DNA from 3 places in the Klebsiella quasivariicola genome. Region 3 is predicted to be linked to each of the others. Evidence: predicted binding sites of a transcription regulator. Region 3 holds the regulator's gene; each other region holds the start of a gene.
What was found. The regulator PurR, encoded in region 3, represses purine synthesis genes. The targets are predictions, from matches to a motif close to CANGCAAACGTTTGCNTG.
Positions count from the first base shown of each region.

Region 1: tusA (sulfurtransferase TusA) is a predicted target of PurR. The motif match lies at 1,733-1,750, and genes of this name have one in related genera.
Region 2: pyrD (quinone-dependent dihydroorotate dehydrogenase) is a predicted target of PurR. The motif match lies at 2,737-2,754, and genes of this name have one in related genera.

Region 1 covers NZ_CP022823.1:299,279-303,798, forward strand. The annotation lists gene B8P98_RS01430 (MFS transporter) at 1-305, shown strand, start outside; gene B8P98_RS01435 (DcrB family lipoprotein) at 306-863, opposite strand; gene B8P98_RS01440 (7-cyano-7-deazaguanine/7-aminomethyl-7-deazaguanine transporter) at 937-1,602, opposite strand; gene tusA (sulfurtransferase TusA) at 1,809-2,054, shown strand; gene zntA (Zn(II)/Cd(II)/Pb(II) translocating P-type ATPase ZntA) at 2,158-4,368, opposite strand; gene B8P98_RS01455 (lysoplasmalogenase) at 4,447-4,520, opposite strand, start outside.
Region 2 covers NZ_CP022823.1:3,654,947-3,659,466, reverse strand. The annotation lists gene ssuD (FMNH2-dependent alkanesulfonate monooxygenase) at 1-1,073, opposite strand, end outside; gene B8P98_RS18435 (sulfonate ABC transporter substrate-binding protein) at 1,070-2,032, opposite strand; gene ssuE (NADPH-dependent FMN reductase) at 2,025-2,600, opposite strand; gene pyrD (quinone-dependent dihydroorotate dehydrogenase) at 2,849-3,859, shown strand; gene zapC (cell division protein ZapC) at 4,030-4,520, shown strand, end outside.
Region 3 covers NZ_CP022823.1:2,505,935-2,510,454, forward strand. The annotation lists gene cfa (cyclopropane fatty acyl phospholipid synthase) at 1-92, opposite strand, end outside; gene punC (purine nucleoside transporter PunC) at 385-1,566, opposite strand; gene punR (DNA-binding transcriptional activator PunR) at 1,678-2,589, shown strand; gene purR (HTH-type transcriptional repressor PurR) at 2,608-3,633, opposite strand; gene cydH (cytochrome bd-I oxidase subunit CydH) at 3,926-4,018, shown strand; gene B8P98_RS12520 (MFS transporter) at 4,185-4,520, shown strand, end outside.

The DNA.
Region 1 (4,520 bases), 2.2 Mb from region 3:
TGGCGAAAATCGGTACTTTCCTTACCGGGGCGGGGTTCTCGCTGGTCTTCCCGGCGCTGGGAGTGGTGGCGGTCAAAGCGGTGCCGCAGCACAATCAGGGGGCGGCGCTGGCGACCTATACCGTGTTTATGGATTTGTCGTTGGGCGTTACCGGGCCGCTGGCCGGGTTGCTGATGGCGTGGACCGGGATCTCGATGATTTATCTCGCCGCGGCGGGGCTGGTGATGGCGGCGCTGCTGTTGGGCTGGCGGCTAAAAAAACGGCCCCCAGTTAGCGAACCGGAGGCCATCGCACCAGGCCAGTAATTACTGAATGGTGAGGGTGTTGATGATGCTTTCTGCTTCGGTCTGTGCCTGCTGCTGGTTGTCCGCCGGCAGGGTCACCTGCAGGGTCAGCAGTTTGTCATCCACTTTGCCAAGCAGTACGGAAGACCAGGCGGTCTGCCCCTTGGCGGAGATGATGCTGTCCAGCTGCTGCAGGGTATGGCCTTTAATCTCCAGCGATTTATTGCTCACCACCTGCAGCTGCGGGTCGCGGCTACGCTGCTGATCTTCCAGACGTTTCGCCAGCACCGCCAGATCTTCATTGGTGCTGTCGCCGACGATGACGATGACCGCTTTCTGGCCGGTAGCGTCAGAGTAGACGTGCATGTTGTTCGCCTGGGTACCCAGTTTGCCGCTCTGGTCGGCCATGCCCGCGGGCAGGGTGAAGCTCAGCTTGCCATCCAGCAGGCTGATTGCCTGGCCGCTGGCATTGCTCTCCGCTGCTGCGCCAACGGTTGGCGCTTTTGAATCGCTGTTATCGCAGGCGGCAAGCCCCATCACCAGCAGGCCAATACCGACATATTTAACCAAATTGCGCATTGACATCTTCCTTTCGATAAACGGCCACTAATGGCTCATCCGGCTATCTTAACACATCAGCCCGCGAGTACCTTTAACTCGGCTGCAATGCCGACAAATCAGATTTATCCGCCAGTCTTTTCAACAGCATATTTAACAACACGCCATACATCGGCAGGAAGAAAATGATGCTGATAAGCACTTTAAAGCTGTAGTCGACGAGGGCGATTTCCCCCCAGTGGGCGGCCATAAATGGGTCCGGACTGCGCCAGAAAGCGATAAAGAAGAATGCGACGGTATCGCTAATGTTGCCGAACAGCGTTGAGGCGGTGGGGGCCAGCCACCAGTGGCGGCTCTGCCGCAGGCGGTTAAAGACGTGGACGTCGAGGATCTGCCCCAGCGCATAGGCCATAAAGCTGGCGATGGCGATACGCGCGACGAAGAGATTAAAAGTGCCCAGCGCGGCAAAGCCCTGCCACTCGCCCATGTAAAACAGGGCGGAGACACCGTAGGAAATGACCAGCGCCGGGACCATCACCGCGAAAATGATGCGTCGCGCCAGCGGTGCGCCAAAAATGCGTACCGTCAGATCGGTGGCGAGGAAGATAAACGGAAAACTAAACGCGCCCCAGGTGGTATGGAAACCAAAAATGGAGATCGGCAGCTGAACCAGATAGTTGCTGGAGGTGATCACCAGCAGATGAAATAGCGAAAGCCAGACGAGCGCTTTTTTGCGCTGTACGGTAGTAAACGGATTCATATTGTGACCTTTTTATGCCCGTCATGCTTCAGGTTAAGGAGCAATCGGCAGCGGAACGTTGGGGTGAGGGAACCCAATAAAAAACGGCTGCATGATACTGCGTTACCGGCGTAATGCAATGGTTGTTTTTCGCGCAAACGTTAACCTGGCTTGCGTACTGGCGAACTGGGGGTAAACTAGGGCCGTTTTGTTGACGTGAGACTAAAATGAGCGAACTTTTCTCCACTCCTGACCACACCCTGGATGCCCTGGGGCTCCGCTGCCCAGAGCCGGTCATGATGGTGCGTAAAACCGTGCGGACGATGCCGGTCGGCGAGACGCTGCTGATTATTGCTGACGATCCGGCCACCACCCGCGATATCCCGGGATTCTGCCGCTTTATGGAGCATGAGCTGGTGGCCCAGGAAACCGAAGCCCTGCCGTACCGCTACCTGATCCGCAAAAGCCACTGAGCCTCTCCCGGATGGCGGCGCGTAGCGCCTTATCCGGGCTACCCGACGGTCTGGAACCGTAGCCCTGCTAAGCGTAGCGCGAGCAGGGAAGCCGGTATCTATGCTACAACTTCTTACGCAATAACCGCAGCGCGTTAGCCGTTACCAGCACGGTGGCGCCGGTATCCGCCAGCACCGCCAGCCACAGTCCGGTCAGGCCGAGCAGGGTGGTGACGAGGAAAATCCCCTTCAGCCCTAAGGCAATCGCGATGTTCTGGCGAATATTGGCATGGGTGGCGCGCGCCAGGGAAATCATCTGCGCCAGGCCGATCAGACGATTATGGGTCAGCGCGGCGTCGGCGGTTTCCAGTGCCACGTCGGTGCCGCTGCCCATGGCGATGCCGATGGTGGCTGCTTTCATCGCCGGAGCGTCGTTGATGCCGTCCCCGACCATCGCCAGCGGTGCGTTGGCATTCAGCGCCACCACCGCGTTGACCTTGTCTGCCGGCAGCAGACCGGCGCGGAATTCCAGCCCCAGTTCGCTGGCGATGGCCGCCGCGGCGCGCGGGTTATCTCCGGTGAGGATCACCCCCTGCACCCCCAGCTGGTGTAAGGCATCCACCGCCTGACGTGCGTCGTCGCGCAGGGTGTCGCGCAGCGCCAGAATGCCGAGCAGCGTCTCGCCGCGCATCACCAGCACTACCGTTTGCCCGGCGCTCTCCAGCTGCTGGATCTGCGCCTCATGCTCTGCCGGGGCGGCTTTGCTGGCTGCGCAGATTAAGATGCGGCTGCCGTTGACCTCAGCTTCGATACCGGAGCCGGCCAGCGCCCGCTGGCCGCTGGCAAGCGGAATACTCAGCTGACGCCGCTGTGCTTCACGGACGACGGCCTGCGCCAGCGGGTGGCTGGAGCCTTGCTCCACCGCTGCCGCCAGCGCCAGCAGGGCGTTGTCGTCAACCTCAGCCGTGGCGATCACCGAAGTCACCTGCGGCTGGCCGACGGTCAGGGTGCCGGTTTTATCGAACGCCACCTGCCGCACCTGGCCCAGCTGTTCCAGCGCTGCACCGCCTTTGATCAGCGCTCCGCGTCGGGCGGCGACCGCCAGGCCGGAGGTGATGGCCGCCGGCGTGGAGATGACCAGCGCGCACGGACAGCCGATCAGCAGCAGCGTCAGCCCTTTATAAATCCACGGCAGCCAGGCGCTGGCGAAGAACAGCGGTGGGACAATAGCGACCAGCAAGGCGACGACCATAATGGCCGGGGTGTAGATCCGGCTGAAGCGGTCGATGAAGCGCTCGATCGGCGCCCGACGCTCCTCTGCCTCTTCAATCAGCTTCAGGATGCGGTCGATGGCGCTGTCGCCCGGTTCGGATATCACGGTCAGCTGCACCAGGCGATCGACGCTGGTGGCGCCCGCCGCGACCCGTTCCCCGGCCTGACGCTCCACCGGCACCGACTCGCCGGTCAGGGCGCTTTCATCAAAGCTGGCAAACGGCGACAGCAGCTGGCCATCCGCCGGCAGACGCCCGCCAGCGGCCACTTCAATCACATCTCCGGGACGCAGGTCGCGCTGGGCGACGGTTTCCCGCACGCCGTCGCGCAGGCGAATGGCGGTGTCGGGCTTAAGCGCCATCAGCGCGCTCACCCCCTGCCGTGCGCGGCTGGCGGCCCAGCCTTCGAGACGCTCGCCAATCAGGAACAGCAGCAGCACCATCGCCGCTTCCGCGGTGGCGCCGATAAACAGCGCTCCGATGGCGGCGACGCTCATCAGCGTCTCAATAGCGAACCAGCTCCCGCTCTTTATCAGGCGCAGCGCCTGGCGGGCAACCGGCCACAGGCCGACCAGGGTGGTGACAATAAAGGCTAACTGGCCGGCGGGGTGGTTGAACTGCTCCAGCCCCCAGCTCAGGGCCATCATGATAACCAGCGTCAGCAACGACAGATTGTCGCGCAGCAGCGACCCCTGCGTTTTTTCTGGCGCGGGAGCATTGGCATCGCGCAGCGTATAGCCCGCCTGGCGTACCGCGTTCTCAACCTGAACGCGGATATCGCCTTCCGCATTAACCAGCAGTTTTTCTGTGGCGAACAGCACCTGAACCTGACTGACCCCGGGTATCTGACGAACCGCGGTTTCCACCTTGCGGGCGCAGGCGGCGCAGTCCATGCCCTCTACCTGCCAGCTGTAGCGAGCGTCGCTGAGCGTTTCGCCGGCAGGTGGCGTTTCTGTCGCGCAGGCGTGGTCTGTGCAGCAGCCCTCCGCCGGGGCGGTCGCGGGCCGCATGGTGAATGACGAGAATTGTGGGACTTTTTTATCCTGCGCGTCTGGAGTCGACATGGCACCCTCCGGGAAATGATAATTTTCTCATTAGCCGTAGGATACACTCTGGAGTCGACTCCAGAGTCAAGGACTAAATTACAGGTACAGCGCGCGCACGATCAGGAAGTGGCCGGCAAAGTAGAATGCCGCGGCGATGGCGTTATCGGCGC
Region 2 (4,520 bases), 1.1 Mb from region 3:
TGCGGGATCGACGGCACGGCGACGTCGAGCAGGGGGAACAGCAGCTCGCCGACCCGATACGCCTCTTCCAGATGCGGATAGCCGGAGAAGATAAAGCTATCGATACCCAGCGCGGCGTATTCATTGATCCGTTCGGCAACGGTGGCGGCATCGCCCACCAGCGCGGTGCCGGCGCCGCCGCGCGCTAAACCGACGCCAGCCCACAGGTTGGGGCTGATTTCAAGTTTGTCGCGTCGCCCGTTATGCAGGGCCGCCATTCGCTGCTGACCAACGGAGTCGGTTCTGGCGAAGGCGGCCTGCGCGCGGGCGATCGTCTCATCGTCAAGGTGAGAAATCAGGCTATCTGCTGCCTGCCAGGCTTCCTCGTTGGTCTCCCGCACGATCACGTGCAGACGGATGCCAAAACGCACCTGGCGACCGTGGCGGGCGGCTTTCTCCCGCACCTGAGCGATTTTCTCTGCTACCTGAGCCGGCGGTTCACCCCAGGTGAGATAGAGATCGACCTGCTCAGCGGCCAGATCCTGCGCCACCTCAGACGATCCGCCAAAATAGAGCGGTGGACGCGGCTGCTGGAGCGGCGGAAACAGCAGCTTTGCATCGCGAACGCGCTGGTGCTTGCCGTTATAGGTGACGGTTTCCCCTTCCATCAGCTTGCGCCAGATGTGGGTAAATTCAGCCGAGGCCTCATAGCGCTCGGTGTGGTCGAGGAAGACACCGTCGCCGGCCAGTTCGGCCGGATCGCTACCGGTCACCAGATTGAACAGCGCCCGGCCGTTCGACAGTCGGTCCAGGGTCGCCGCCTGGCGGGCGGCTACCGTCGGCGACACCACGCTAGGCCTGAGGGCGACAAGAAATTTCAGCCGCTGCGTCACCGGGATCATCGAGGCCGCAACCAGCCAGGCATCTTCACAAGAGCGTCCGGTCGGGATCAGCACGCCGGTGAAGCCCAGTCGATCCGCCGTCTGGGCGATTTGCTGCAGATAGCCGTAATCGACCGGACGGGCACCCTCTTCAGTGCCCAGATAACGACCATCACCATGGGTCGGTAAAAACCAGAACATATTCAGACTCATGATTTCGCTCCTTGTGCGGCGGCGGGCTGCCAGATACGGGCCCGGATATCAACTTTTTTAGGCACCAGCTTGTTCTCATAGAACAGGTCAGCCGTCTGCTGCTGGCGAGCAGCGGTTTCGGCGCTCACCGGGGTCACTGAGGTGGGGGGACGATGGTCCAGATAGCTGGCGATCACCGCCTCCGGTAAGCCCATCGTCTTCGCCAGTAGCGTAATGCTTTGCGCGCGCTGGCTATGGGTCAGGGCATCGGCCTGGGTAAAGGTGTCGAGTACGCCTTCAATAAAAGCGCCATTACGTTCAGCGTAGGGCCGGGAGGCGAGATAGAACGATCCTGTCTGTTTCAGATCGGTTCCGTCGGTCAGCACCCGGGCGCCGCCCTGCAGCAGCGCGGCGGAGTAGTACGGATCCCAGATAGCCCAGGCGTCGACGTTACCCTGCTGGAAGGCGGCGCGCGCATCGGCAGGAGCAAGGTAGACTGGCTGAATATCACTAAATTTCAGGCCCGCGAGCTGCAGGGCGCGCAGCAAGAGATTGTGGGAGCTGGAGCCTTTCTGAAAAGCGACCTTTTTCCCTTTTAATTCAGCGACGTTATGGATGGGACTGCCTTGCGCTACCAGAATCACTTCGGCTTTGGGCTTAGGCGGCTCCGCGCCGATATAGACCAGATCGGCGCCTGCCGCCTGGGCAAAGATAGGCGGGATATCGCCAGTGCTGCCGATATCGATGCTGCCGACATTCAGCGCCTCCAGCATCTGCGGACCGGCAGGGAATTCAATCCAGGAGATATGGGTCTTCGGGTAACGCTGCTCCAGCAGTTGATGGCTTTTCGCCAGCACCATGCTGACGCTGCCTTTCTGATAACCAATGCGCAGGGCATCAGGCGCCGCCGGCGCGGCGTGACCCAGCGCCGAAAAGAGCAGCAGCCCCCCCAGAGTCAGGGCGCGGAGAGGATTAAGCATGCTCCACCCCGCGCAGAGACGTTAATGACGGTGCGCGGCTGCTGGGGCGATGCAGCGCCTGCCAGAACGTCTCCAGGGCTTCATCAAGGCGTCGCTGCAGGTTTGGGGTAAATTGCGGCTTGTGCTGGTAATCGGTCACCTGGCTGTCATCGGCGAAGACGCCATGGAGGATCTCCTGCGCCTTCAGGGCATTGAGAACGGGTTTCAGCGCGTAGTCCACCGCCAGCATGTGGGCGATGGTGCCGCCGGTGGCCAGCGGTAGCACGATTTTACCCTCCAGCGCGCGCTCAGGCAGCAGATCGAGCAGGGTCTTCAGCGCGCCGGAAAACGAGGCTTTATAAACTGGCGTGGCGATAATCAGACCGTCAGCTCCCGCCAGTTGCTCATTGAGCGTTTGTAGCGCCGGGTTGTCAAAGCGAGCGTACAGGAGGTCTTCCGGGGCAAAGTTCTGCAGATGCCAGTGGCAGACTTCGATATCGGCGGCGGTGAGCGTCTCTCTGGCGTATTCCAGCAGGGCGCTGGAACGGGAAGGGTAACGCGGGCTGCCCGCAAGCGTAATGACGCGCATCTTTCTCTCCTTATAACTAAATGTTTGCATTTATCTATAATTGATAACATTTACAGTGAGTGTGACAGAGCGCCATTATTTCCCTAAATGATTTATCCGCCGTTAGATAGCCGAAAAGCGCATAACGGCGGCTGGCCAGGTAATCGTTTGCGCTGATGGGTGATTTTTTGTCGCAGGTCAATTCCCTTTCCGCCATAGATCGCACATAATACGCCCCCGGTTTGCACACCGGGAATCCAGGAGAGTTCATGTACTACCCCTTCGTTCGTAAAGCCCTTTTCCAGCTCGATCCTGAGCGCGCTCATGAAGTTACCTTTCAACAATTACGCCGTGTCACCGGGACGCCGCTGGAATGCCTGGTTCGCCAGAAGGTACCGTCCAGGCCTGTCACCTGCATGGGGCTAACCTTTAAAAATCCTCTGGGTCTGGCGGCCGGGCTGGATAAAAATGGGGAATGTATTGACGCGCTGGGCGCGATGGGGTTTGGTTCGATTGAGATCGGCACCGTGACGCCACGTCCACAGCCGGGCAACGATAAGCCGAGGATCTTCCGTCTGGTGGATGCCGAGGGATTGATCAACCGCATGGGCTTTAATAACCATGGCGTTGATAACCTCGTTGAGAACGTTAAAAAGGCGCATTTTGACGGCGTACTGGGCATCAATATCGGCAAAAATAAAGATACGCCGGTGGAGCATGGGAAAGATGATTACCTGATTTGTATGGAAAAAGTCTATCCGTACGCCGGGTATATCGCCATTAATATCTCCTCACCGAATACCCCGGGGCTGCGCACACTGCAATACGGTGAAGCGCTCGATGATTTACTTTCTGGTATTAAAAATAAGCAGCTTGAGTTGCAGCAAAAGCATCAAAAATATGTTCCGGTTGCCGTGAAGATCGCGCCGGATCTTTTGCCTGAGGAATTGATCCAGGTTGCCGATAGCCTCGTACGCCATAATATTGATGGCGTGATTGCAACCAATACCACCCTCGATCGTTCTCTGGTTCAGGGAATGAAACATTGTGATGAGACCGGCGGGCTTAGTGGTCGTCCATTACAATTAAAGAGCACCGAAATTATCCGTATGCTCTCCGCTGAGCTGAATGGTCGTTTACCGATCATCGGCGTGGGCGGTATTGATTCGGTGATTGCCGCGCGGGAGAAGATGGCCGCCGGGGCATCGCTGGTGCAGATCTATTCCGGATTTATTTTTAAAGGCCCGCCGCTGATTAAAGAAATTGTTACCCACATCTAATCTTTTCCTCCTCTGAATCCCACCCAGGGCTTTATTTCCGGCCCTGGTTGTTTTATATTCCCTCACTGTTGCTTATTTAAACATTTTAGACTTTTCTTAATTTTAGAAAAATATTCTGCGGCAAGTCGCAACAACTTTGCGGAGGCGCATCGAAGGGCACTGGGGGAAAAATGCGAATTAAACCTGACGATAACTGGCGTTGGTATTACGATGAAGAGCACGATCGTATGATGCTCGATTTGGCCAATGGCATGTTATTTCGTTCGCGCTTCGCCCGGCGCATGCTGACCCCGGACGCTTTTGCCCCATCGGGATTTTGCGTCGATGACGCCGCGCTCTATTTCTCTTTTGAAGAAAAATGCCGCGATTTCGAACTGTCGAAAGAGCAGCGGGCGGAATTAGTCCTCAACGCGTTAACCGCGATCCGTTTTCTCAAACCGCAGATGCCGAAAAGCTGGCACTTCGTCGCCCATCCTCACCACTGGCAGCCGAGCGGCGGCGACGCGGCCTGCGTCTGGTTGAGCGATACCGGGGAGCAGGTAAATTTGCTGGTGGTGGAGCCGGGAGATAACGCCGCGCTTTGTCTGCTGGCTCAGCCAGGACTTACCCTTGCCGGTCGCGTGATGCAGTTAGGCGATGTCATTAAGATCATGAACGACAG
Region 3 (4,520 bases):
ATTTCAATTCCCGCACGGCCTAATAATTCAGCTGCAATCCGGTACCAGTCATCATTTGGTACACTTACTTCTTCTATACACGATGAACTCATAGCTTCTCCATCACGCCCAAGTGATCAGAACCTTAAAACAGCGTAGACGCTTTTTTGGCTTTGTGAGAAATCTCACGGATAATCCGTGAAGTCGCTATCCGACGTAAACAGAGGAAGGGAGATAACCCTTGCCGAAAGGCCTTCCATGGTGAAACGAAGGCATCCTGCATCCGTTAATCTGTAACTATTTTCTATTTATGTGAACCCGGATCCAGTATAGGACGCTAAGTACTGGCTTTCAATAAAAATTTCTTAGCATGCTAACGACTGGTCCGGGTCCCGGCGAGGTAAGTTAAGCGTGGGAAGAGCGGGGAGTCAGCTCAGGTGTCTGCTGCAGACGAAAGCCTATCCCGGCTAAGCCAATCGAGACCAGCATCACGCTGGTGGTGGTCAGCAGCGGCGTGGCGATCAGCGCGGATACCAGCAGACTGGTCAGGAAGCACAGGCCAAGCTGCAGGGTATTCTGCAGCGCCGCTGCCCGGCCGGTCGCCTGCGGGAAAGGCTTCAGCGCCTGAGCAACCACGATGGGGTAGATCCCGCCGTTGACCACTGCCATCAGGCAGAAAGGGATCATTAACGCCACCAGCGAGGCATGCGTCTGTAGACCGACCAGCCAGGTGGCGGCTACGCTGACGGCGAAGACCACCAGCAGCCACGGCAGCATCTGTTGACCGGACCACTTTTGCAGCAGCGCGCGGCAGCCATAGCCTCCCACCAGAAAGGCGATGGTCTGTGGGATGTAGCTCAGGCCGATGGCGGTTGGGCCGTAGCCCATCTCGTGCAGGATAAAAGGCGATCCCGTGAGCCAGGCGAAGAAGCTGGCGGAACAGGCGGCGTAGATCAGGACATTGCCGCTGTATTCACGCGAACGCAGCAGTGCGAGGAAGGTGATCTTCTGCTGTGTCACGGCGACTGGCTTTGCCGCTGCCTTCAGGCGCAATGCCGGCAGCATCAGCAGCAAGGTAATTGCAAACAAGGTGGCGAAGATGGCCTGCCACTCAAAGTGAATCAACAACCAGCTGCCCAGCAGCGGGGCCAACGCTGGCGATAATCCCACCAGCGGCATAATGGTAGCGAAGATACGGTTAGTCCGCTGTGCGGGATAGTAATCGGTGACCATTGCCTGCCAGGTAACCGCCGCGGCACAGACGCCGATCGCCTGCAGAAAGCGCAGCGCCAGCATCAGAGTGGCATTGTGCACCCACAGCATTCCCAGACAGCCGAGAGCGAAAATCGCCAGCCCGCTCAGGAGCACCGGTTTACGCCCGTAGCGATCTGACAGCGGCCCCCAAAACAGCTGGCCCAGTGCGAAGCCAGCGAGAAACAGACTCAGGCTGGCGCTGATTGAGGCGGGGGAGGTATTGAGATCCTGCTGCATGGCGGCAAACGCCGGCAGGTACATATCGGTGGCCAGAAAGCCCAGCACGCTCAGGCCAGCCAGCCAGACTAAAAATCCTTTCCCAGGTTGTGACATAACGTTCTCATTTTTGACGGCAGGTACGATGGCGCAGAGTGTAGGCAGTGCATTGTGGCTTGTGAAACGCTAATATTTGTCACATGCATTCAAAAAATTTGCAGGCAGAATATGTGGTCTGAATACTCTCTGGAAGTGGTTGATGCCGTTGCCCGTAATGGCAGTTTCAGCGCTGCCGCGCAGGAGCTGCACCGGGTCCCTTCCGCGGTCAGCTATACCGTGCGTCAGCTTGAAGAATGGCTGGCGGTTCCCTTGTTTGAGCGGCGTCATCGTGACGTGGCGCTGACCCCGGCTGGAGTCTGGTTCTTACAGGAAGGGCGCTCTGTTATCAAAAAAATGCAGATCACCCGCCAGCAGTGTCAGCAAATCGCCAACGGCTGGCGCGGACAGTTGTCGATCGCGGTGGACGATATTGTGAAACCGGCGCGCATGCGCCAGATGATCGTCGATTTCTATCGCCATTTTCCCGACGTCGAACTGATCGTCTTTCAGGAGGTATTCAACGGCGTGTGGGATGCCCTGGCCGATGGCCGTGTAGAGCTGGCGATCGGCGCAACGCGATCTATCCCGGTCGGCGGCCGCTATGCGTTCCGCGATATGGGAATGCTGAGCTGGGACTGCGTGGTGTCAAGCGATCATCCGCTGGCGAAGATGGATGGCCCTCTGAGCGACGATGTTCTGCGCAACTGGCCGTCGCTGGTGCGAGAGGATACCTCACGTTCACTGCCCAAACGAACGACATGGTTACTGGATAATCAGAAGAGGGTGGTCGTTCCCGACTGGGAGTCGTCTGCTACCTGTCTGTCGGCTGGACTTTGCGTCGGTATGGTGCCGAGCCATTTTGCCCGTCCATGGATAGATCGCGGTGAATGGACCGCACTGGCGCTGGAAAATCCGTTCCCGGATGCCGCCTGCTGCCTGACGTGGCAGCAGAGTGACGCTTCACCGGCGCTGAACTGGATGCTGGACTATCTGGGAGACAGCGATACGCTAAACCGGGAGTGGCTGCGGGCGCCGGAATGATCCGCGCCCGCAGAGGCCTTAGCGGCGATAATCGACAAACGGGCCATCCGCCACCGAGCGGCGTTCGACCAGTCGGGGATGAACTTCGATAGACTGTGACTCTTCACGCTTGTTGACGATACGATCCAACAGCATGTTAAACGCGGCTTCGCCCAGCGAATCTTTTGGCTGATGAATGGTAGTCAACGCCGGGCTGAAATAGCGGGCGTTGCGCACATTATCATAACCGATCAGCGAAATGTCCTGCGGCACGCGCAGCCCCATTTCGTCTGCGGCGCAGATAGCGCCCATCGCCATGATATCGCCACCGCAGAATACCGCCGTTGGGCGATGCTGCTGGTTCAGGATCTGCTGCATTGCCCGGTAGCCGGACTCAGGTTCGAAGTCGCCCTGCACAATCCAGTTTTCCGGCACGTTGATATGCGCTTCTTTCATTGCCTGCATAAAACCGGCCAGGCGTCCTGCGCCGGTATTGCGCTCCAGCGGCCCCGGGATCACGCCGATTTCGCGATGACCACGCTCAATCAGATAGCGTCCGGCAATATAACCGCCCTGGAAGGCGTTATCGATCACCGCATCGGTAAAATCAGCTTTCGCTTCGCCCCAGTCCATCACCACCATCGGAATATGGCGGTATTCTTCCAGCATGCTCAGAACCGAATCCGGATACTCAGAACACATCACCAGCAGACCGTCGACGCGCTTTTGCGCCATCATCGACAGATAGGCGCGCTGTTTTTCCGGATCGTTCCAAGCGTTACCCAGGATCAGGGTATAGCCCTTCTGGAAGCAGCTCTTTTCCACGGACTCAATAATTTCAGCGAAATAGGCGGCTTCGCTACTGGTCGCCAGCAGGCCAATCGATTTTGTATGATTGACTTTCAGGCTGCGGGCCACGGCGCTCGGCGAGTAGTGCAGCTCTTTGATCGCCGCCCACACCGCATTACGCGTCTCTTCGGCAACGAAACGGGTTTTGTTAATTACATGTGATACAGTTGTAGTGGAAACGTTTGCGCGCTTCGCTACATCTTTAATAGTTGCCATTACATCTCACTCCATGCCTTGACCTGATCGCCTGATCATCGATACGTAAACGTTTGCCTACACACACCCTGAATACAATTTTCAACATTGCATCACGTCGGGAAAACGACACAGAACGACAGGAAGGGGTCAATGGCCGATACGCTTTTAAATTAGCGTGGGATTTTGTCCGATCTTGGGGCAAAGTGGAAGAGCAAAAATGTGCATCGCCCTAAATCCCGGAAGATTTTTGCGATTTTTTGTGCAAAAATGAGCAAGCTCACTTTTGGTGTGGGGATAACTAGAGGGAAAAATGATGGATACCAATTTAAAGTTTTCGCTGATCACCACGATTATTGCTCTCGGCGTGATTGTCGCTTTCAGCCTGACCGCCATACTGCACTAAGTTTCCGCTGCGGGAGGAGCGCGCCTCCTCCCTCTCCACCGCTATTATTATCAATTCTGCAAAAATCTTTTGTCATTTCGTTCACTTTTGTTTTTTTGTGATTGATGTCATGCTTTTGACTTCTGATGTTACGCCGTCCTCTCTGACGGCCTGATGGAGTCATTGAATGAAAATCAACTTTCCTTTACTCGCGCTGGCGATCGGCGCCTTTGGCATCGGCACCACCGAGTTCTCCCCGATGGGATTGCTGCCGGTGATTGCGAAAGGTGTGGACGTCTCGATACCGGTGGCGGGAATGCTGATCAGTGCGTATGCCATCGGCGTCATGGTCGGCGCACCGCTGATGACCCTGCTGTTGTCACATCGCGCACGGCGCAATGCGCTGATTTTTCTGATGGGGATCTTCACCGTCGGCAACCTGTTGTCATCCATCGCGCCGGATTACACCACGCTGTTGCTGTCGCGCATTATTACCAGCCTCAACCACGGCGCGTTCTTTGGC